2 regions of the Hominiventricola filiformis genome follow, and region 2 is predicted to be linked to the other one. Evidence: predicted binding sites of a transcription regulator. Region 2 holds the regulator's gene; the other holds the start of a gene.

Region 1 (11,441 bases), on a different contig from region 2:
GATGTAGCTCTCGATCATCAGCCCTTTGACCAGTTTGTGGATGTCGTCGCTGTAACGGCGGCTGTGAAGTATTTCTTTTGCAATACGGATCTGCTCCAGATACTGCTTGTTGGAGTTGGAGTGGTTGGTATCAACCACGCATGCCGGATTCTTCAGGTTCTTCTCGGCGTACAGCTCACAGAGCAGACGGAGATCTTCGTAGTGATAGTTCGGAAGTACCTGTCCGTGCTTGTTGACAGCACCGCGGAGTACGGTGTGAGCAAGGGGGTTGCCGGAGGTGTCGACATCCCATCCTCTGTAAATAAAGGAGTGAGCATGCTGAGCAGCAACAACAGAGTTGAGCATAACGGTCATATCACCGCTGGTCGGGTTCTTCATACCTGCCGGTACGTCAAAACCGCTGACGGTCATACGATGCTGCTGATCCTCTACGGAACGGGCACCGACTGCCACATAGGAAAGCAGATCTGCCAGATACCACCAGTTTTCCGGATAGAGCATCTCATCTGCTGCGGTAAGGCCGGTCTCTTCGATGTTGCGGATGTGAAGTTTACGGATGGCAATGAGGCCTTCCAGAAGGTCCGGTGCTGCTTCCGGGTCCGGCTGATGAACCATTCCCTTGTATCCTTCACCGGTCGTTCTCGGCTTGTTGGTGTAGATACGCGGAATGATGATACATTTGTCTTTGATCTGCTCCTGAATCGGAACCAGGCGGTGCAGATAATCCATAACAGCTGTCTCGTTGTCAGCGGAACATGGTCCAACGATAATCAGAAAACGGTCGTCTTTTCCGGTGATAACATCAGCAATTTCTTTATCTCTCTGTGCTTTTAATGCTGCACATCTCTCGGAAAGCGGGTACATAGCCTTGATTTCCTTCGGGATTGGCAGCTTTTTGTTAAATGTGAATCCCATAACAGTCTCCTTCGTGTGTTTGCTTACTGCGATACATTATAATATAGTTTTTTACGGTTGTAAATACATTACTTTGACGCTTTGACGTAAAAAAGTGGGCGCAGCAGCTTCCAGACCCCGAACGAGAACAACAGGAGTACATATCCAAGACACATCAGTGCGATTTGAACGAAGAGTCCTAAAATACTGGCAGCGGGTTTTAACATATGAATTCCTCCCATAGATAAGAGTATGGCGGCAGCAGGTTTCAATACGTAGGCATCAAGACCGATGGAGGGTGTGACATAAGATGCGACGGAGCGGATGTCCAGGAAGGACAGGAGAAGCTCACCTGCCAGAATGCCCCACAGAACGCCCTGAATGCCGGTAAAGGGAACGAAAAGGACGATGCAGAAAATCCGTACCAGCAGGGCAGCCAGCTGATTAAAAAAAGTAACAGAAGTCTTTCCGAGACCGTGGAGAATACTGCTTAAGTTGCCGGACAGATAAAGGAACGGGCAGATCCATGCCAGGGTCTGTAAGAATTCTCCGGTCAGCGGCTGATGGAAGCATAGTGTTCCCAATTCTTTTCCAAACCGCAGAAAAATACCCATGCAGAGAATACCAATATTCATGCCGAAGAGCAGAGTATATTCGATGGCCTGGGAGATTTTCTGCATATTTCCTTTTGCCTGCTCTTCCGATATGACAGGGAGCAGCATGGCAGACAGAGAAGAAGTGACTGCATTGGGAAAGAGCAGAAAAGACAGGGACATACCGGTGAGAATGCCGTACAGACTTAGAGCTTCTGTGGAAGAGAGACCGGATTGCCGGAGCGACAGAGGAATCAGGACCGCTTCCACACTTTGAAGTAAAGTCAGACTGACACGGCTGGCGGTGACAGGAATGGACATGGTGAGCAATGTCCGGCACCGGTGAAAACAGGCGGACAGGCTGGAGGGTAGCAAAGTCTTATTGGCAGCAAAGGTGAGTATGAAAAGAACCGATGCGATTTCTCCTGTAAGCAGACCAGCAGTAGCGAGCATGGGAGTGATTTCCATACCTTCCTGCAGAAAAATGTGATACAAAAGCCAGACAGAACCGATTCTGACAGCCTGTTCTGTAAGTTGGGAAAACGCAGGAAGAGATGCATTCTTCCGTCCAAGACAGAATCCACAGAAACATCCGTGAAAGCCGGCTAGGGGAATGGTGGCGGCCAAAAATTTTAACAATGGAGCACACCGTGTTTCATGGAGCAGAGTAAGGGCAATGAAATCAGACCTGGTCCAGAGGAAAAGACCGATAACCAGGGATGAGGTCAGCGTCAGAAAGAGCCCGGCCCAGAGATAATCCGACTGCTCATGACCGCGGGAGCGGGCCGTAAAACGGGAAATAGCCACTTCAAGACCGGAGGAAGTCAGGGAATGACAGACGGCAAATACGGGGAAAATAAGCTGATAGATGCCCATCCCTTCCGCACCCATAGCCTGTGCCAGGAATATCTTATAAAAGAAGCCCAAAAATTTGATCAGAAGACTTGAGACAGTCAGAATCACGGTACCCTGAAAGAAGGAGCAAGATCGCATAGATAGTACTTCCTTTTTTACAAAATATATTCAGAATGAGTGCTTGACAGAACGTAACTGGAATGATATTATCAACAATGAAATCCGACAAAAATACTCGGAATTAGAACGGGGTGATGATTATGAAGCTGTCTACAAAAGGACGCTACGGTCTTCGCGCCATGATAGATCTGGCATTGTATTCGGAAAAAGAACCGGCATCAATAGCAAGTATTGCAGCCAGACAACACATATCGGAGAGCTATCTGGAGCAGCTCATTGCGAAGCTTCGGAAGGCAGGCCTGGTTACCAGCGTGCGCGGCGCGTGCGGCGGTTATGTACCGGGACGTCCGGTGGAGGAGATTTCCGTGGGAGATGTGCTCCGCGCACTGGAAGGAAATCTTGACCCGGTGGAATGCCCTGGTATCCAGAACAGCAGTGGATGTGACGGTTCCGATGTGTGTGTGACAAAATATGTATGGCAGCGGATTAACGATAGTATTAATCGGACAGTGGATGAGATAAAACTGAGTGAACTGCTGGAAGAGAGCAGGGCGGTACAGAAGAAAAGTCAGATTCCAGGATCATGTTGTGAAAAAAAGGAGTGATTGGATATGAGCGAAGAGAAGAAGCTTATTTATCTTGATAATGCGGCAACAACCAAAACAGCGCCGGAAGTAGTGGAGGCAATGCTTCCTTATTTTACAGAAATGTATGGTAACCCCTCCAGCGTTTACAGCTTTTCCCAGAAGAGCAAAGAAGCCATTACAGCAGGCAGAGAGAAGATTGCAAAGACTCTGGGAGCAAATCCGGAGGAGATCTATTTTACCGCTGGCGGCAGCGAGTCCGATAACTGGGCGCTGAAGGCAACCGCTGAGGCATACAAAGAGAAAGGCAACCACATCATTACCACGAAGATTGAGCATCATGCCATTCTTCATACCGGCGACTGGCTGGAGAAACATGGTTTTGAAGTGACCTATGTGGATGTGGATGAATTTGGTAAAGTAAAACTGGATGAGCTTGAGAAGGCAATCCGCCCGACCACCATTCTGATCAGCGTAATGTTTGCAAACAACGAGATCGGAACCATCCAGCCGATCAAAGAGATTGGTGAGATTGCGAAGAAACATGGCATTCTATTCCATACAGATGCAGTGCAGGCATATGGACAGCTTCCTATTAATGTAGATGAACTGAACATTGATATGTTAAGCTCCAGCGGACACAAACTGAACGGACCGAAGGGAATCGGTTTCCTGTATATCCGTAAAGGCGTGAAGATCAGAAGCTTTATTCACGGCGGAGCACAGGAGAGAAAAAGACGTGCAGGTACTGAGAATGTGCCGGGTATCGTAGGATATGGCGTGGCAGCAGAGCGGGCGGCAAGAACCATGAAAGAGCGTACTGCAAAAGAGATCGAGCTGAGAAATCATCTGATCGACCGTGTACTGGCAGAGGTTCCCTACACTAGACTGAACGGACACAGAACTGACCGTCTGCCGAACAATGCAAACTTCAGCTTCCAGTTCGTAGAGGGTGAGTCCCTTCTGATCATGCTGGATATGGATGGTATCTGTGGTTCCAGTGGCTCTGCCTGCACATCAGGATCTTTGGATCCGTCCCACGTTCTTCTGGCCATCGGACTGCCCCATGAGATCGCCCATGGTTCTCTGCGTCTGACCTTAAGTGAGGAGACTACCCTGGAAGACATTGACTATGTAGTAGACTGCATCAAGAAGATCGTGGCAAGACTGAGAAGCATGTCTCCGCTTTATGAGGACTTCATTAAAAAACAGAAATAAGAGCGACGGTCTAACCGGCGGAGTATTTTAGAAAAGAGGAAAAAGATATGTATAGTGATAAAGTAATGGATCATTTCCAGCATCCGAGAAACGTAGGAGAGATCGAGAATGCCAGCGGAGTTGGTACCGTAGGTAATGCAAAATGCGGTGATATCATGAGAATTTATTTTGATATCGATGAGAACCAGATCATCCGTGATGTCAAATTCAAAACCTTCGGCTGCGGCGCTGCAGTTGCAACCAGCAGCATGGCAACAGAGCTGGTAAAAGGAAAGAGCATCTATGAAGCTCTGGAAGTTACCAATAAAGCAGTTATGGAAGCACTGGACGGACTTCCGCCTGTAAAAGTACACTGCTCCCTGCTGGCAGAGGAGGCAATCCATGCAGCACTGTGGGATTATGCAGAGAAGAACCACATCAAGATTGACGGACTGAAGAAACCGAAGTCTGACATTCATGAGGGAGAAGAAGAGGAAGAATACTAAAATGGAGAAAAAGAAGGTCGTTGTCGGAATGTCCGGCGGCGTAGATTCTTCCGTGGCGGCCTGGCTTCTTCAGAAGCAGGGGTATGAAGTATGGGGCGTTACCATGCAGATCTGGCAGGATGAAGATCCGGATCAGGTGGAGGCAAATGGTGGATGCTGTGGCCTCTCTGCGGTAGACGATGCCAGAAGAGTGGCATCCAGACTGGAGATTCCCTACTATGTGATGAACTTCAAACAGGATTTCAAGGAGCGGGTCATCGACTATTTTATGGACGAGTACTTAAAAGGCCGTACACCCAATCCCTGTATTGCCTGTAACCGCTATGTAAAATGGGAATCTCTGCTGAAGCGCAGTCTTGATATCGGAGCAGACTATATTGCAACCGGTCATTATGCACAGATTGAACACCTACCCAATGGCCGGTATGCCATTAAGAATTCTGCCACAGCAGCAAAGGATCAGACCTATGCTCTTTACAATCTGACCCAGGAGCAGCTGTCCCATACATTGATGCCGGTAGGAGCTTATACAAAGGATCAGATCCGTGCCTTTGCGGAAGAGGCAGGGCTTCCGGTGGCTCATAAGCCGGACAGCCAGGAGATTTGTTTTGTGCCGGACGGGGACTATGCTCATTTTATTGAAGAAAATTCCGGCAGAAAGATTCCGGAAGGTAACTTTGTGTGGGAAGATGGCAGAGTCATCGGAAAGCATAAAGGAATCACTCATTACACCATCGGCCAGCGGAAAGGGCTTGGACTGGCCATGGGCCGGCCGGTAGTCGTGACGGAGATTCGCCCGGAGACGGGAGAAGTGGTGATCGGAGAGGCAGATGCGGTATTCAGCACCACACTTCGCGCTAATCGTTTGAACTGGATGAGCATTCCGGAACTTGACGGAGAACGGCGTTTTCTGGCTAAGATCCGTTATAATCACAGTGGTGCCATGTGTACAGCACGAATGGTGGGAGAAGATGAAGTGGAATGTGTCTTTGACGAGCCGGTTCGTGCAGTAACGCCTGGACAGGCAGTGGTATTCTATGATGGAGAGTATGTAGCCGGAGGCGGCACTATTATTGGGTAATCAGAATATGAAAATCCTCTGAGGAAATGTTCCTTCAGAGGATTTTTTGCTGGATTAAAAGCTACAGCGGCAGTTCCACAGGTTTTCGGCCTTTGAAAATATAGTAGGAGTGGAATCCACAGGAACGGACAAGTTCTGCTGCTTTTTCAAATTCGTAGGTCAGATATTTCGGATCATGGGCATCGGAACCAAATGTAATGATGGTTCCACCCAGTTCCCGGTAGCGAAGAATAATTTCACGGCAGGGATTGGTGGTGTCAAGGCCGTATTTGTATCCGCCGGTGTTGACTTCCAGGCCGATGTTATAACGGATCAGACGACGGAGAATTCCGTCGATGTATTTCTGATAACGTTCAAAAGAATAGTATTTATTCTTATTAGGACCGTATCTTACGATATAATCCAGATGACCGAAGGTATCGAAATTGGAGTAGGATTCCAGGTTCTGGATACAGCATTCAAAATATTCTTCGTATGCGGTGGATTCCTTCCTTCCTTCGAAGAAGACCGGATAGTAGGGATCTTTTCCGTTTACGAGATGGACGGAACCGATGACGAAGTCAAAAGGATAGGAAAAGATCAGGTTATGATGTTTTTTTGTGAGGTATGGCTGAAGTCCCAGTTCAATGCCGATCCGGAGATCAATCCGGTCTGCGAACTCTTCCTTAAGAGAAAGCAGCTGCTCGAAATAAACTTTCGGGTCAAATTCAAAACAGAGATCACCGTCCGTATAATCATAGTCCATATGATCTGTCAGGCACAGATGGGTCAGACCGAGAGAGAGCGCGCGCTCAATCATGATTCTTGGAGCAATGTTACAGTCACCAGAGAAAGAAGTATGCACATGATAGTCAGCTTGTATGTTCAAAAAAATTCTCCTTTGTGTAAAAAATGGTTTAAATCCCGTGATTGAAACCATCATAGAGGATAAAAAGAGAAAAGTAAAGCAAGAAAATAGATAATCTTTTGAATTTACTATTGATATTTTTCGGCAAAGCAGGTAAAATAAGTAACGGTTGATGATCTTTTAACAATCATGGCAAGAGTTGGAAGATCAGCATATATCATTATTCAACTTTTAGGAGGAATTAATCATGGCAGTAAAAGTAGCGATCAATGGATTCGGACGTATTGGCCGTCTGGCATTCAGACAGATGTTTGGCGCAGAGGGATATGAGGTAGTAGCAATCAACGACCTGACTTCCCCGAAAATGCTTGCACATCTTCTGAAATATGATTCTTCTCAGGGTAAATATGCTCTGGCTGACACCGTATCTGCAACTGATGATTCTATCATCGTTGACGGAAAAGAGATTAAGATTTATGCAAAAGCTAACGCAGCTGAGCTTCCGTGGGGAGAAATCGGCGTAGATGTAGTTCTGGAGTGTACCGGATTCTACACCTCTAAAGAGAAAGCTTCTGCACACATCACTGCAGGCGCTAAGAAAGTAGTTATTTCCGCTCCGGCTGGAAATGATCTGCCGACTATCGTATACAACGTAAACCACAAAACTCTGACCAAAGAGGATACTGTTATTTCTGCAGCTTCCTGTACCACCAACTGCCTGGCACCGATGGCAAAAGCTCTGAACGATCTGGCTCCGATCGAGTCCGGTATTATGTGCACCATCCATGCTTATACTGGTGATCAGATGATCCTTGACGGACCGCAGAGAAAAGGCGATCTGAGAAGAAGCCGTGCAGGCGCTGTTAACATCGTTCCGAACAGCACTGGTGCTGCAAAAGCAATTGGTCTTGTTATTCCGGAACTGAATGGCAAACTGATCGGTGCTGCTCAGCGTGTACCGACCCCGACCGGATCTACTACTCTTCTGTTTGCAGTTGTAGATAAAGCAGTAACCAAAGAAGAGATCAACGCAGCTATGAAAGCAGCAACTACTGAGTCCTTCGGATACAACGAGGACGAGATCGTATCCAGCGATATCGTTGGTATGAGATTTGGTTCTCTGTTTGATGCTACCCAGACTATGGTTTCCCCGCTTCCGGATGGAAAGACCCAGGTTGAGGTTGTATCTTGGTATGATAACGAGAACTCTTACGTTTCTCAGATGGTTCGTACCATCAAATACTTCGCTGAGTTAGCATAATTGCTGACAGGCGGCAGTCTTATATTTTAAGACCTCAAAAGGTCCGGTCTTCAGGACCGGACCTTTTTTTAATCCTGAAAGAAATGGAGGCATTGTCTAATGTCATTAAATAAGAAAACAGTTGATGATATCAACGCAAAAGGAAAACGTGTTCTTGTAAGATGCGATTTTAACGTACCGCTGAAAGACGGCGTGATCACTGACGAGACCCGTATTGTAGCAGCACTTCCGACCATCAAAAAGCTGATCGCTGATGGCGGAAAAGTAATTCTTTGTTCTCATCTTGGAAAAGTTAAGAATGGTCCGAACGAGGGAGAGTCTCTTGCACCGGTTGCAAAACGTCTGTCTGAGAAACTCGGCAAAGAGGTTGTATTCGTATCCGATTATCATGTAACCGGAGAGGAAGCTACCAAAGCTGTTGCAAACATGAAAGACGGAGATGTGGTTCTTCTTCAGAATACCCGTTTCCGCGGTGCAGAAGAGACCAAGAACGGCGAAGAGTTCAGCAAAGAGCTGGCTGATCTGGCTGATATCTATGTATGCGACGCATTCGGATCTTCTCACAGAGCACATGCTTCCGTTGCAGGTGTAACCAAATTTATCAGAGCTAAAGGCGGCGAGAATGTAGTTGGATACCTGATGGAGAAAGAGATCAACTTCCTTGGCAATGCTGTAGAGAACCCGGTTCGTCCGTTCGTTGCTATCCTTGGCGGAGCAAAGGTTGCTGATAAGCTGAATGTTATTTCCAACCTGCTTGAGAAATGCGATACCCTGATCATTGGCGGTGGTATGGCTTATACCTTCCTGAAAGCACAGGGCGCTGAGGTTGGTACTTCTCTGGTTGATGATACGAAACTGGATTACTGCAAAGAGATGCTTGCAAAAGCTGACAAACTTGGAAAGAAACTGCTTCTTCCGATCGATACCGTAGTTGCATCTGCATTCCCGAACCCGATCGATGCAGAGATTCCGGTTGAAACTGTTGACTGCGATCACATTCCGGCTGACAAGCTGGGACTGGATATCGGACCGAAGACTGCAGAGCTTTACGCTGATGCTGTAAAATCTGCAAAGACGGTTGTATGGAACGGACCGATGGGCGTATTTGAGAATCCGATCCTTGCAAAAGGAACTATCGCAGTTGCTAAAGCACTGGCTGAGACGGATGCTACTACCATTATCGGTGGTGGTGATTCCGCAGCAGCTGTCAATACTCTTGGATATGGTGACAAGATGACCCATATTTCCACCGGCGGCGGAGCTTCCCTTGAATTCCTTGAGGGCAAAGAGCTTCCGGGTGTTATGGCAGCAGATGATAAATAAGTTTTAATAAACAATTCAGGAGGCTATGAAAATGGCAAGAAAGAAAATTATCGCTGGAAACTGGAAAATGAACATGACTCCCAGTGAGGCAGTAGAACTGGTAAACACTTTAAAACCGCTGGTAGCTACCGAGGATGCTGATGTAGTATTCTGCGTGCCGGCTATCGACATCATTCCGGTTATGGAAGCTGCAAAAGGTTCCAATATCCAGGTTGGTGCAGAGAACATGTACTTCGAGGAGAAAGGTGCTTACACTGGAGAGATTTCCCCGAACATGCTGACTGATGTAGGTGTAAAATACGTTATCCTTGGACACTCTGAGAGAAGAGAGTACTTCGCAGAGACCAGCGAGACTGTTAATAAGAAAATGCTGAAAGCATTTGAGCACGGCCTGACCCCGATCATGTGCTGTGGCGAGACTCTGACTCAGAGAGAGCAGGGTGTTACCATGGACTTTATCCGTCAGCAGGTTAAGGTTGGTTTTCTTGGTGTAACTGCAGAGCAGGCTAAGACCGCAGTTATCGCTTACGAGCCGATCTGGGCTATCGGAACCGGAAAGACCGCTACTACTGAGCAGGCTCAGGAAGTATGCAAGGGCATCCGTGAGTGCATCGCAGAGATCTATGATGAGGCAACTGCAGAAGCTATCCGTATTCAGTACGGCGGATCTGTAAACGCTGCAACTGCTCCGGAACTGTTTGTACAGCCGGATATCGACGGCGGCCTGGTAGGCGGCGCTGCTCTGAAACCGGATTTCGGAAAAATTGTAAACTGGAAATAAGTCATCGTGCAGATGAATACGGGGAGAGAAGGCGCGGCCTTCTCTCTCTTTATATACAGAAAAAAGAGGGATGAAGATGAGGAGTTATTTTGAACTGCCAAACGGTGTACAGATGCCGAAAATTGGATTTGGTACGTATAAAAGTACTGACGGACGTGATGAGTGTGTGATCAGCCAGGCACTGGAGGCTGGATACCGTCTGTTGGATACGGCAGCCGCTTACAAAAATGAAGAACAGGTAGGAAAAGCCATTACCCGGAGTGGTATTTCCAGAAAAGAGATCTTCCTTACCTCGAAAGTATGGAAGACAGATCTGGGTTATGAGAATACGAAAAAAAGCTTTCAGGAGTCTCTGGAAAGGCTGCAGACAGATTATTTGGATCTGTTTCTGCTGCATTGGCCAAAACCGGACCCAGAATTCGCAGACTGGAAGGAACTGGACCGGGAGAGCTGGAGAGCACTGGAAGAATTATATAAAGAAGGAAAGGTACGTGCTATTGGTGTTAGTAATTTCCTGCCCCATCATCTGGAAAATATCCGTAAGACAGCAGAGATTCAGCCGATGGTAGATCAGTTAGAACTGCATGTGGGGTATCTGCAGGAGTCGGCTGTTTCTTACTGCAAAAAACATCAGATTCAGGTACAGGCATGGAGTCCGTTGGGCAGAAGAAGGATTATGGAACAGGAACAGATTCAGAAAATGGCGGAGAAATATCAGACATCACCAGCGCAATTTCTGCTTACATTTCTTCTGCAGCTTGGAATAGGCGTGATTCCCAAGGCATCAGTACCGGAGCGAATGAGACAGAATCTGGAATTGCCGGAGTTTACGATTAAGGAAGAAGATATATGGTATCTGAGGGGACTGCCTCAGATGGGATGGTCCGGAGAACATCCGGATTTGCCGAGAGTACCGGCACAACAGTGAAAAATGTCTGAAATCGTGTCGTGATTGCTTGCATGTTCTACGTACTTCATGTACAATGACATATGGCTGGTTACAGGCTTGTCCTGACGACAGGCCTCTATAGATAGATGATAAAGGAGATAAAATGATGAGTAAGAAACCAACAGTGCTGATGATTCTGGATGGCTATGGCCTGAATGACAGAAAAGATGGAAATGCCATTGCGGAGGCAGCTACCCCAGTGATGGATCAGCTGATGAAAGAATATCCGTTTGTAAAAGGAAATGCCAGTGGACTGGCAGTAGGTCTTCCGGACGGACAGATGGGTAACTCTGAGGTAGGACATATGAATATGGGCGCTGGCCGCATTGTATATCAGGAACTGACCAGAATTACGAAAGAGATTCAGGATGGGGATTTCTTTAAAAATGAGGCACTTCTGACTGCTATGGAGAATGCAAAGAAGAACAATTCTTCCCTGCATCTTTATGG
Region 2 (11,441 bases):
CTCCATAACTGATCTGGCTTCCCGGCTGAAGTTCCTTAATATAGACAATATGGCTCTTCAGACTCATAACCGGAACAATGGGAGCTGCCAGCTTATTCACTTCCTCTGACGGATACATTCCATAGATGGAGATACCCGCACGCACCAGATCCATATTAGCCTCCGGCATGTCATAGATACCGGCACTGTTGGAGCAATGGTGAATAGCAATCGGCACCTCCCGGTCTTTCAGCATCTGTGAAAATGCCTGGTATCTTTCAAACTGCAGATTTGCCCACTGTTTATCTTTCTCATCTGCCCTTGCAAAATGAGTGAACAGTCCTTCCATCTCCACATTCGGGAGTTTACTGATCGCTTTTACGACATCCGCACTCTCTGCTGTATCCGAAAATCCGATTCTGGACATTCCTGTGTCCACTTTAATATGGAAATATACTTTTTTCTGCTGGCGGACTGCTTCTTCGGAAAGCTGGCGCGCCATAGACAGTTTGAAGACCGCAGGCCGAATATCATAACGCACTACGTCTTCATACGCATCCGGGAATACAAATCCCAGAATCAGGATGGGTTTTTCGATTCCTGCCTTTCTTAGCAGCACCGCTTCTTCAATAGTCGCCACCGCAAAACCCCAGATATACGGATATTCCTGAACCATATGCGCAATAGGAATTGCTCCATGTCCGTATCCATCCGTCTTGACTACCGCGATCATCTTCGTCTCCGGAGCCAGACGATCTTTCATACTTTTAAAATTATATGCAACTGCATTCAGATTAATCTCAGCACAGATTCTTAAATAATGTTTCATGACTCTTCTCCTTTTCTCATAGCCTGGGGCAGATATTCGATCAAATGTCTGGCCAGTAATCCATAGGTTCCTTCTCTTTCAGCTGCCAGATCACCGGCGCGTCCGTGAAGCCATACGCCAAGTCTTGCTGCATCTTCTGCATCCATCCTCTGGCCCAGAAGTCCTGCAATAATACCGGTAAGAACGTCTCCGCTTCCTGCCGTGGACATTCCGTTATTTCCCGTTGTGTTCACTGTCACTCTGTCAGGATCACCGATCGCAGACGGGGCATCTTTCAGAACACAGATACAATGATAAGCCTTGGCAAATGCCTGCGCCTGTCCGGGAATATTTTCTGATATTTCTTTCATTGTAAGACCGGTCAGCCGCGAAAATTCTCCCACATGAGGAGTCACAATCAGCGGTCCTTCATGCTGTTCCAGAAGTTCCATACGTTCTGCCAGAAGATTCAGTCCATCCGCATCCACGACCATCGGATGATTCCACTTCTTCATCACCTGCTCAAGCAGTACTGCAGAATTATCGCTTTTTCCAAGTCCCGGACCAATTGCCACCGTATCTGCCCAGGAAAAAGCTTCTGTCAGCTGCTCAAGCATGGAGTCTCTGTCTTCATACGTCGTCATGATCGCTTCCGGAAGAAGCGTCTGTAAAATGATACGGTTCGCTTCCGGCGTGAAAATTCGTACCATACCGGCTCCAGTACGAAGTGCAGCATATCCGCAGAGATATGCTGCTCCTGCCATATTTTTACTGCCTGCAATACACAGGACCTTTCCATAAATTCCTTTGTGTGAACGCGCTGTCCGCTTCGGCAGCATATCCAGCATTATTTTTTCTTCCATCTTTTCTGTTTTCCCGTAAAAAAGGGGCTTCTGCGAAGGTTTGTCCGTTCGCATTGGCCCCTTTGTCATTTCATATACCTGTCAGTTATTCCGCTTCTTCCGGACGCTCATAACTGGTGATCCGATAGGAAAGCTGCATCAGACTGTCTACCAGATGTACGTTCTCCACTACCACATCCTTCGGAACGTCCAGATCCAGATGTGCAAAATTCCACAGAGCCTTGATTCCGCAGGCTGCCAGTCTGGTTGCCGCTTCCTGTACCTTACTCTTCGGCAGAGTCAGTACCGCAATCTCAATCTGCTCTTCTTCCACAAACTCTTCCAATTCGTCCATCATCAGAACCGGAATTCCTCTGATTGAGGTACCCGCCAGTTCCGGGCGGATATCAAAAATTGCCTTCGTGATAAATCCATTCTTGCTGAAATCATAGTTTGCAAGTGCATGTCCGAAGTTACCTCCACCAATGATAATCATTGGATGAGTCGTATTCACTCCAAGAATCTTGCCGATCTCATCATAAAGATACTGTACATTATATCCATATCCCTGCTGTCCAAATCCACCAAAATTATTTAAGTCCTGACGTATCTGGGAAGCTGTTACCTGCATTTTATTACTTAATTCTCCGGAGGAGATACGTTCTACTCCGTTATTCAGCATCTCACCGAGATATCTATAGTATCGCGGAAGTCTTTTTATAACCGCTTTTGATATGCGTCTTTCTTCCATAAAACGCCTCCAATCATATACTTTATATATTATAAAACGCTGTTTATTTTTTGTCAAACTTTTCTGTCAGTTATTCTGACAGTTCTTCCCATTTTTCATATAATTCTTCCAGTTCCGTCTGGATGGCATCTTTTTCTTTGGAAAGCTTCGTCACTTCCGCCACATTGGTGAAAACTTCTTTCTTCTCCAGTTCCGCATCAATCTCTTTATCGCGGTTCTCCAGCTCTTCAATGCGGCTTTCTACTTTCTTCAGCTCATTTTGTTTCTTACGAAGCTGTGCCTGCTGTTCTTTCTGCTGCTTCCAGTCCAGCTTGGAATCTGTGTCTGCGGTTGTCTCTGCTGCCGAAACCGTCTCCGTGGGAGCCGCAGTGAAATTTACCATGGTCTCTTTCTTTTCCAGATAATAATCGTAGTTTCCAATATAGTTGGTCAGTCCCTGATTTTCCAGATCGAGAATCCGGGTCGCTACTGTATTGATGAAATAACGGTCGTGGGAGACGAACAGCACCGTTCCGGTATAATGGTTCAGCGCATCCTCCAGTACTTCTTTCGAAACGATATCCAGATGGTTGGTGGGCTCGTCGAGGATCAGGAAGTTTGCCTCGGAAAGCATGAGCTTCGCCAGAGAAACACGGCCACGCTCGCCACCGCTTAAATCTTTAATCCGTTTAAATACATCATCCCCTGTAAAAAGGAAGGCAGCCAGTACGTTACGGATTTTTGTATTGGTCAATGTCGGATAGGCATCCGAAAGTTCTTCAAATACCGTCTTTTCCATATGAAGCACATGGTGCTCCTGATCGTAATAACCAATCTGCACCCGGGAACCCAGATGCACTTCTCCTGCATCCGCCGGAATTACCTGATTCAAAATCTTCAGGATCGTGGTCTTTCCCGTACCATTGCTTCCGATGAGCGCCACTCTCTCACCGCGCTTGATTTCAAAATCAAGATCCGTGAACAACGTCTGGGGCGGAAATGCCTTGGACAGTCCCAATACTGTAAGTACGTCATTACCGCTTACCACCCGCGGCTCCAGTTCAATATGCATATCTGCCTTTACTTCAGAAGGCTTGTCCAGCACATCCAGCTTGTCCAGCATTTTCTCACGGCTTTCGGCACGCTTGATGGATTTCTCGCGGTTGAAGGATTTCAGTTTGGCAATAACTTCCTCCTGATGTTTGATTTCCCGCTGCTGGTTTAAGTACGCCTGCATCTGTGCTTCCCGGAGCATGGCTTTTTTCTGGGCATAATCGGAATAATTGCCCATGAAGGTGGTCACCTGTCCCTGATCAATCTCGATAACTTTGGTCACAACTCTGTTGAGAAAATACCGGTCATGGGAGACAATGAGTACGGCTCCCTGATAATTCATAAGGAACGTCTCCAGCCAGGTGATAGAACCCATATCCAGGTGGTTGGTGGGCTCATCCAACATAATAATATCCGGTTTGGAGAGCAGCAGTTTACCCAGTGAAACACGGGTCTTCTGTCCACCGGACAGGGTATCCACATGCTTGGAAAAATCTTCTTCCGTAAATCCGAGGCCCTTTAATACACCCGTAATCTCACTTTTCCAGGCATATCCGTTCTTCTGCTCAAACTCATGGCTCAGTCTTGCATACTGGTCCATCAGCTCCTGCAGTTCGGCACCCTCTGCCTGTTTCATGGAAAGCTCCATGCTGCGGATCCGAGCTTCCAGATCGAGCACATCCTGCTTCACCGTCAGAAGCTCATCAAAAATCGTGTTTCCACTCTGCATCTCCTGATGCTGAGCAAGATATCCGATGGTGGCACCTTTGTTGATCACCGTCTGCCCGTCATCTGCCGCCATCTCCCCTATGATAATTTTTAAAAGCGTAGACTTTCCGGCACCGTTGATACCAACGATCGCCGCTTTCTCCCGCTCTTCAATATGAAAAGAAGCATTTTTGAGGACTTCGTTGTCCCCGAATGCTTTGCATATATTCTGACATGCTAAAATCATTTTTGTAAATCTCCGTTTCTATAAATCCTGCGGACGGCTAAAATCCATCAAATATATTCAATTGGCAGAGCAACAAGATTTTCTCTCAAATACGTTTTTTTGTCAACCAGGCACATAATGACGCCCAATCCTCTTGTCTTTCCTTCCACTTTATCTAAAACAAGATTTGCCGCTCCCATATTTGCTTTGGGATTTCCTGACATTTTAATTTCAATAGGATATAACACCCCGTCTTCTTCTATCACAAGGTCTATTTCATTTTCTCCTGATGCATTCTTATCTTTTCCCCTGTAATAAAAAATATTGAATCGATAATCTTTTCCCTCATTAGTATAGGATTTCAAAATTTCCGATACCACGAACGTTTCAAACATATTTCCAGCAACAGCAGAACATTTTAAAGCATCCGCTGTCAGCCACCTGGTAAGATAACAGGCCAGTCCCGTATCCCGGAAATATATTTTTGGTGCTTTAATGGCCCGTTTCAACGCACTTGCGCTGTATGGCTGTAATAAATAAATAATCCCTGTTTTTTCCAGAATCGAAACCCAGTTCTTTATGGTAGGCTCACTTACCCCTGTTTCACTTGCCAGGTTTGTATAATTAAGAATTTCTCCAGTCCGTGCCGCAATTGCGGTCAGAAATTTCGTAAAGGTAATACTATCTGCTGAAATCAGCTCATTAATATCCCTCTCCAGATACGTGGAAACATAAGAAGAATAATATTCCTGCCAGTCTCTCTCCACATCGTAAAGTTCCGGATAGGAACCTTTATGAATGATATTCCAGAGATCACGATAAAGTTTTATTTCTTTTTCCCGCTCTTTTATATAAAAATCTGTAGGGATAAAATGCCGGTTAAACTGTACCCCATAGATCTCTCTCATGGACAGTCCTGACAATTCAGAAATTGCCACTCTTCCTGCCAGAGATTCACTCATTCCTTTCATCAGTTCCAGTTTCTGCGACCCGGATAAAATGAACAAGCCGCGTTCATCAGAGTCGTCTACGATTTTCTTAATCTCTTCTAATATCTCATTTTCCTTTTGGACTTCATCGATAAAAAGCGGACAGGGATTGTTTAAAAAGAAAAGCTTCGGCTCTTCTCTTGCCTGCAGCCTCGTCAGCTTGTCATCAAAATTCGCCCTGTTGTATTCTGTAAACTCATGTTTGATAAGTGTTGATTTTCCAACCTGTCTTGCCCCAATAATCAGGGAACATTTGCTGGATGCAACTCTCTTCTTCAGTACGGATGTAATTGCTCTTTCAATATAAGCCATAGAACACCTCCGACAAATCTAAAATACAAGTTTATTATAGTCGTGAAGGTCAAAAAAATCAATATATAAAAACGACCAATCCGAAAGTTTAATTTCAGATTGGTCGTGAAGAAAAATCTATGATATCAGTTTTTCCTTTTTCTTTGTATATTAATTCCTATACTCCACATCGACAATGCTAATATTAATAACCATCCTCCTACAAAGTTTGTATCTGATGTTTCTGCAGATTCCACAAAGTAGTTACTTTCATCTTTTGATTCAATCGTCTCAGATGTTCTTGAATTTTTTACTTTTTCTTTTTCTGAACTCTTGTTATTATCTTTTTCTATAAGATTCGTTGCCGCTTTATTCACTTCTATTTTCACGACACATGCAGCCGCATTATAATTTTTACTTTCTTCCTGCGAAACAGTGATTGTTGCATCTCCTTCTCCAACAATAGATACTTTTCCATCACTTCCAACTTTCACAATTTTCTCATTATCAGATTTAAAAGTCGGCAGAGTTTCTAAATTATCAGTAGAATAAGATAAACAAAAATCTGCATCTCCTATTGATTTGCTTATGTATGTTTTTTCCACTCTAAGATTTGAATCAGCTTTCTCTATCGAAAAATCAAGTGAAATGGAACCTGCATAATGAGAATTATCCCCAGGAATAGCGATAGTTACTGTATAATCTCCTGCATCCACAGGTCCTCTGTTGCTTTGATAAACCGTTTCTTTTCTTCCACTATAGTTTATCTGATACGTTCCTTCATAAGTACTGCTTGGATTGCCTTCATAACCCAACTGTGATTTTCTATTATATGTACACTTCTTTACAGATTCCACTCCTGATATTTTTACATATTGAAGAATATCACCAGGTATTGTTCGTCGGCTGTTTTTATATTCTGGAATACCAGAAACGGCTACTATCGAAAATGCATACAGACCAGGATCTGTAATATTTTTCGCGAAATCATAATCATTATCCGCAGCTTCCACTATTTTTAGTATCTGCCCATCTTTATATAAGTAAACAACATATTTTTCTGCATCAGAAACTTTTTCCCAATTGGCCGTAGTTCCTTCCCAATTACATGTTGAAGGAGTCGGCAAACACTCTTCGCTGCTATCATAATCTGCTTGAACGTCATTTCCATCTGTATGAAGCATATATTCTGATGATTCTACAGGAATTCCAGCTGGTATAACACCTGTATATTCTTTTTCTTCTTCCAAAGGAATACTATAAAAATCAATATTTCTGGTTTCTGTATCTGTTATTTCAGCTACATAATAATCCATTAATCCGGATTCTCTTGCCACAAGTTTAATTTGATATTCCTGATCATAAGGATATATAATGGATTTCTTTCCATTACTAACCATTACGTATAACTCATCATCATTTAATTCAACCTGTTCATTTATAATAGAAAGTACTAACTGATTCTGCGCATCATATATATACACATCAACCGGACACTGAATGCTTGTATACTTATATCGATTTGTAAGTACCTTTCCATGACATTTATTGCGATTCCACATGTTTGTATATATCGTTCCAAGTTTCATCAATTCCGGCACTCTGAAAAAATGCTTATCCCCTATTTTCAAACCTTTATCGCTGGCTGACATTTTGTACATACAGTTATACAAATATTTATTGGTCATTGCAAGCATCTTATATGCACAATCATATATTTTTGCATCTTCATATGTTTGATTCTGTATCAGTATATCCCCGTATTTTTTGCTTACATTTTCCAACGCTTCCTCGACTGTTGATACATAATACATATTTGTATATTGATCTGCTTTTGTACTCAAATCTGTAATTTTATCCCCTATCGCATATCCTAATTTGTACGCCAAGACTACTGCTTTTAACATACCTGGAGTACAGCCTAAAAAAATGGCAATCTCATCATAGCATGACTTCTGTATATATTTTTTTATAAAACTGTCATATGTAAAATCAATTACCGAAGAAGTAAGTTCTTCAATACAGTTCATATACAATGCTGCATCATTATTTGCCGATGCAGCATACTTATTAAGTGCTGTTGAAAATGCTGACGCCTGATATTGATTTTTACTGTTCATTTCATCTCGCACTTTATACAGGATATCATAAAATTCCGTATGCATTTTTTTTACCGTTTTAGCAGCAATATATGCCTGGGAAACCGTTTGAAATGCTTTTATCGCATCTGCGGCATTACAAATATAAGTACTTGCTTCATTTGCAACTTCAAGGCCCTCAAATATATCAGAAAATTCTTTTTCATATTTTTTATAAAAAGAAGGACTTGCAACAAATGAAATTAATTTTTTTACTGAATCATCCACTTCATAACCTTTTTGACTTCCTGCCAACAGGTTTTCCAGATTATTTCTAAATTCTTTACTGTCCAAGTCTCCCACATTCGTAGTTACCTGTGCAATAATATTATCCCATTCCTGTTTTTCTTCTGCACTAAATAAATCATTCTTCTTAATATCTATACTGGCAAATTTTACAATCCAGTTATCCAATATATTGCCATAACATTCTTTGTACATTTCAAAACCCGAAAGGCCTAAATCCGTTTCAGCTGTACTTGTTTCTGACATGGACGTAATTAAATCTGCAAGATAAATATCATAATACGATACAGAAATCTTAATATTATCTGATTGAAAATCAAGAATATCAGAAACATTGGTTAAATTTTTCATCCAGTTTGCCACAGTACATAGCGCAAACTCATCTCCATTATCAAATTGCCAGTAAGCGTTTTTAAATCCTCGTGCGTTCACAAAACTGTCATACCTGTTTTGTGCAAAATCAAGATGATCTGCAACAAATTGCATTTGATTCTTTTCCTCTTCAGATATATCTTCTGAATCAGGTTCAAGTGTTATTACATTATTTTCTGCTTCCAACACCGAAATAGAAATATTTAAATCTGATGCATTGATAATAAAATTTTTATAACCATTTTTGGAAATCACTACCTGGGCTGATGACTGATATGCTGAATACCTTCCTACTACATATCCATATTGTTCAACTACCACACCATCCAAATCATTACTATTTTCAACTGTGATCTGATAATCCGTTGTAGGCTCTCCCGTTTTTCCATCAATTATAAGTAACTTGGCATACCACCGTTCGCCATCTGCATGGAGCTGCGGATATATATATCCTTCTGTACCATGTATATACCATAAGTTATCAAAATCAAATCCTTTGAATGTGCCTGTGAGCTGCATTTCCTCCATCGTACATTCAGTTCCCGCATTACTTCCATGACTTCCAGTACCAGTTCCAGTTTTATAGGATGTATCCAGGTAATAGCAATTCGATACTCCTGCAATAAATTCTCTGAATCCAATCAGCGCTCCTACACGATTTTCTCCCGCAGCACACGTTATTTTTCCAACATTGTAACAATATTGAATGCTTCTATTTGCATCTAAATACCCTGTAATTCCACCAACACACTTTTCTTCACCATTAATTTCTCCCGCATTATACGAATTACTGATATAAGAACTTCCATCATAATTTTTAATAATTCCTGTAATTCCGCCCACATTTTCTTTTCCATATATTTTTCCAGTATTATAGCATCTCTCTACGGATGCGCTTCCATTTCCAAGTTTTCCAGTAATTCCTCCTACATTTGTTGAACCATTAATGACTCCCGAATTACTGCATCCCTGATAGGTACCGCAATAATCGCCTCCGGCAATTCCACCTACACAGTCATTTCCATACACCTGTGCATTGACATGGCAGTTCCGTATTTTATTAAAAAAATGACTGCTTCCGACAAGACCGCCTACATAATTTTCTCCAGCAATATATGATTTCTCTAAATTAACATTTGAAATTTCTGCATTTTCAACACTTCCGAATAATCCAACTCCATTCTCTGTTCCATCGATAAACACTCCATAAACAGTGTGGCCTTTACCATCAAAATGACCTGTAAACTCATACTCCATGTGTATATTGTACACTGTACTTCCCGGATCTTGCAACGTTCCTATAGGGATCCATTCATTGCATTGATCCATGTACCATTTTTCATCAGAAACATTATTCAAATAAATATCATTTTTCAATTCATAATAGGCACTATTCCCTCGCTTATTTTTAATCTCAGATGCCAGATGTGCAAGTTCTGCACCATTACAAATAATATAGGGATTTTCCTGTGTTCCCTCACCACTGGAAAAAGTATCCGATACCGTACCATCCCATATATTTAAATTCGATATATTTTCTGATATATTCAATATTGCATTTTCATCCAAATTTTCTTCAGTTTCTTCTAAAGAAGAGTCTTCTTCGCTTTCTAATACATTTTCTAAATTATTTTCATTTATAACATTCTCTGAAAGATTTTCGCCATAATCTTCTATTATTTCTTCAGGAACTGTATCTTCTTGATCTATTTTCTGAATCAATTCATCATTTTTGCTAATATCTGTATCTTCTAATTTGTCATTCTCCTGTTTTTGTATCTTCTGATCTTCAGAAGTGTTTCCACCAAGATTTTCTGGTTCACTTTCTTCTGATTCAGCTTCTTTAATTTCGTTATTATTATTCAGAGCCTCATCTTCCTGTATTTCATTTGTGACCTCTTCAGGTTTTATATTCCCATCAATTTCTTCTGATTTCTCACTATCTGTAACAACCTGTTTCTCCACATCATGATCAGCCTCTGCATATACTGGTAATGACATCGCATTTATCATCATAGTAACCACCAGTATATGCGCAATCGTTCTTTTCATTCTTTTTCCCCACTCTGTTATCATTTCATGATCCATTTACATTAAAACAATAGCATTTAAGACGTTGCTTTATGATATACCTCGTCAATAATTGCATCCGTAGCTTCTCCATCAGGCCATGAATATTGTGTTTCCTGATTTTTTTCGATTAATTTTATTCTCATTCCGTCATCCGTCGGCAAAATATCGAGAAGGAAATTTTTCCCGGAACGGTTTCCGACAACGGAATATTCTGTCTTTCCGTCTTCCAAATCAAAAATATAATCCTCATCCGATGCACTGTCTCCATAATTATGCCAAAATCCCAAATAGGCTGACTTTATCCCATTCACTTCGTATATTTCCAAACTGGATAAATATTCTCCTTTTTCATATTCATAACTTTCCAATTCATTATAATCACCATCAGAAGTACCCTCTTCTATTGCCGGCAAATATGAATATCCATCAAACTTCTTTGTTCCATTCCAGACAATTTCCTTCACATGATCACACTGGCTGAAAGTTGTAGGCGTAATACTTTCAAGACTGTCAGGAAGTACAATCCTCTGAATCTGGCACCCTGCAAAAGCATTTTGTTCCACATTTTTTACACCTTCTGAAAGTGTAAGCGTTCCGTTTAATCCTGTGCAACCTCCAAATACGCTGTAGTCAATATATTCTATGCCTCCGGGAATGGTCAGATCTCCTGTTAATCCTCCACATCCATGAAAAGCACCTTCTCCAATCGTATTCATGGATTCTGGTAAATGCAATTCTCCTGTCAGTCCACTGCATTCGGCAAATGCTTCTTCACCTACGTGTACAAGTCCATCCGGTAAATGCAATTCTCCGTTTAAAGTAGGAAGATCATAAAAAGCCATATTCCCTATTGAGGTTAACTTTGACGGGAAAGAAATAGTTTCAATCTTGGTATTAATAAAAGCTCTATCTCCAATCTTGGTTACCGTGTCAGCTAATGTAACTTTTGTAACATTTGACAAACCAGCAAAACTTTCATTTCCAAT

What was found. Region 2 encodes Rex, which represses fermentation and respiration genes when NADH is low (regulators of the CRP and FNR family bind a similar motif). Its sites were predicted from a motif close to ATTGTTAANTANTTAACAAT; they were not measured.
Region 1: gap (type I glyceraldehyde-3-phosphate dehydrogenase) is a predicted target of Rex. The motif match lies at 6,846-6,865, and genes of this name have one in related genera.

The regions. Positions count from the first base shown of each region.
Region 1 is NZ_JAJEPS010000003.1:55,964-67,404, reverse strand. Features, by position in the region: gene LKD36_RS04650 (3-deoxy-7-phosphoheptulonate synthase) at 1-915, opposite strand, end outside; gene LKD36_RS04645 (polysaccharide biosynthesis protein) at 984-2,480, opposite strand; gene LKD36_RS04640 (RrF2 family transcriptional regulator) at 2,603-3,067, shown strand; gene nifS (cysteine desulfurase NifS) at 3,074-4,264, shown strand; gene nifU (Fe-S cluster assembly scaffold protein NifU) at 4,312-4,749, shown strand; gene mnmA (tRNA 2-thiouridine(34) synthase MnmA) at 4,751-5,830, shown strand; gene LKD36_RS04620 (histidinol-phosphatase HisJ family protein) at 5,892-6,698, opposite strand; gene gap (type I glyceraldehyde-3-phosphate dehydrogenase) at 6,925-7,938, shown strand; gene LKD36_RS04610 (phosphoglycerate kinase) at 8,038-9,261, shown strand; gene tpiA (triose-phosphate isomerase) at 9,293-10,042, shown strand; gene LKD36_RS04600 (aldo/keto reductase) at 10,119-10,970, shown strand; gene gpmI (2,3-bisphosphoglycerate-independent phosphoglycerate mutase) at 11,098-11,441, shown strand, end outside.
Region 2 is NZ_JAJEPS010000006.1:118,771-130,211, forward strand. Features, by position in the region: gene alr (alanine racemase) at 1-808, opposite strand, end outside; gene LKD36_RS08110 (NAD(P)H-hydrate dehydratase) at 805-1,650, opposite strand; gene LKD36_RS08115 (redox-sensing transcriptional repressor Rex) at 1,736-2,380, opposite strand; gene LKD36_RS08120 (ABC-F family ATP-binding cassette domain-containing protein) at 2,451-4,367, opposite strand; gene LKD36_RS08125 (ATP-binding protein) at 4,415-5,647, opposite strand; gene LKD36_RS08130 (hypothetical protein) at 5,773-10,434, opposite strand; gene LKD36_RS08135 (leucine-rich repeat protein) at 10,491-11,441, opposite strand, start outside.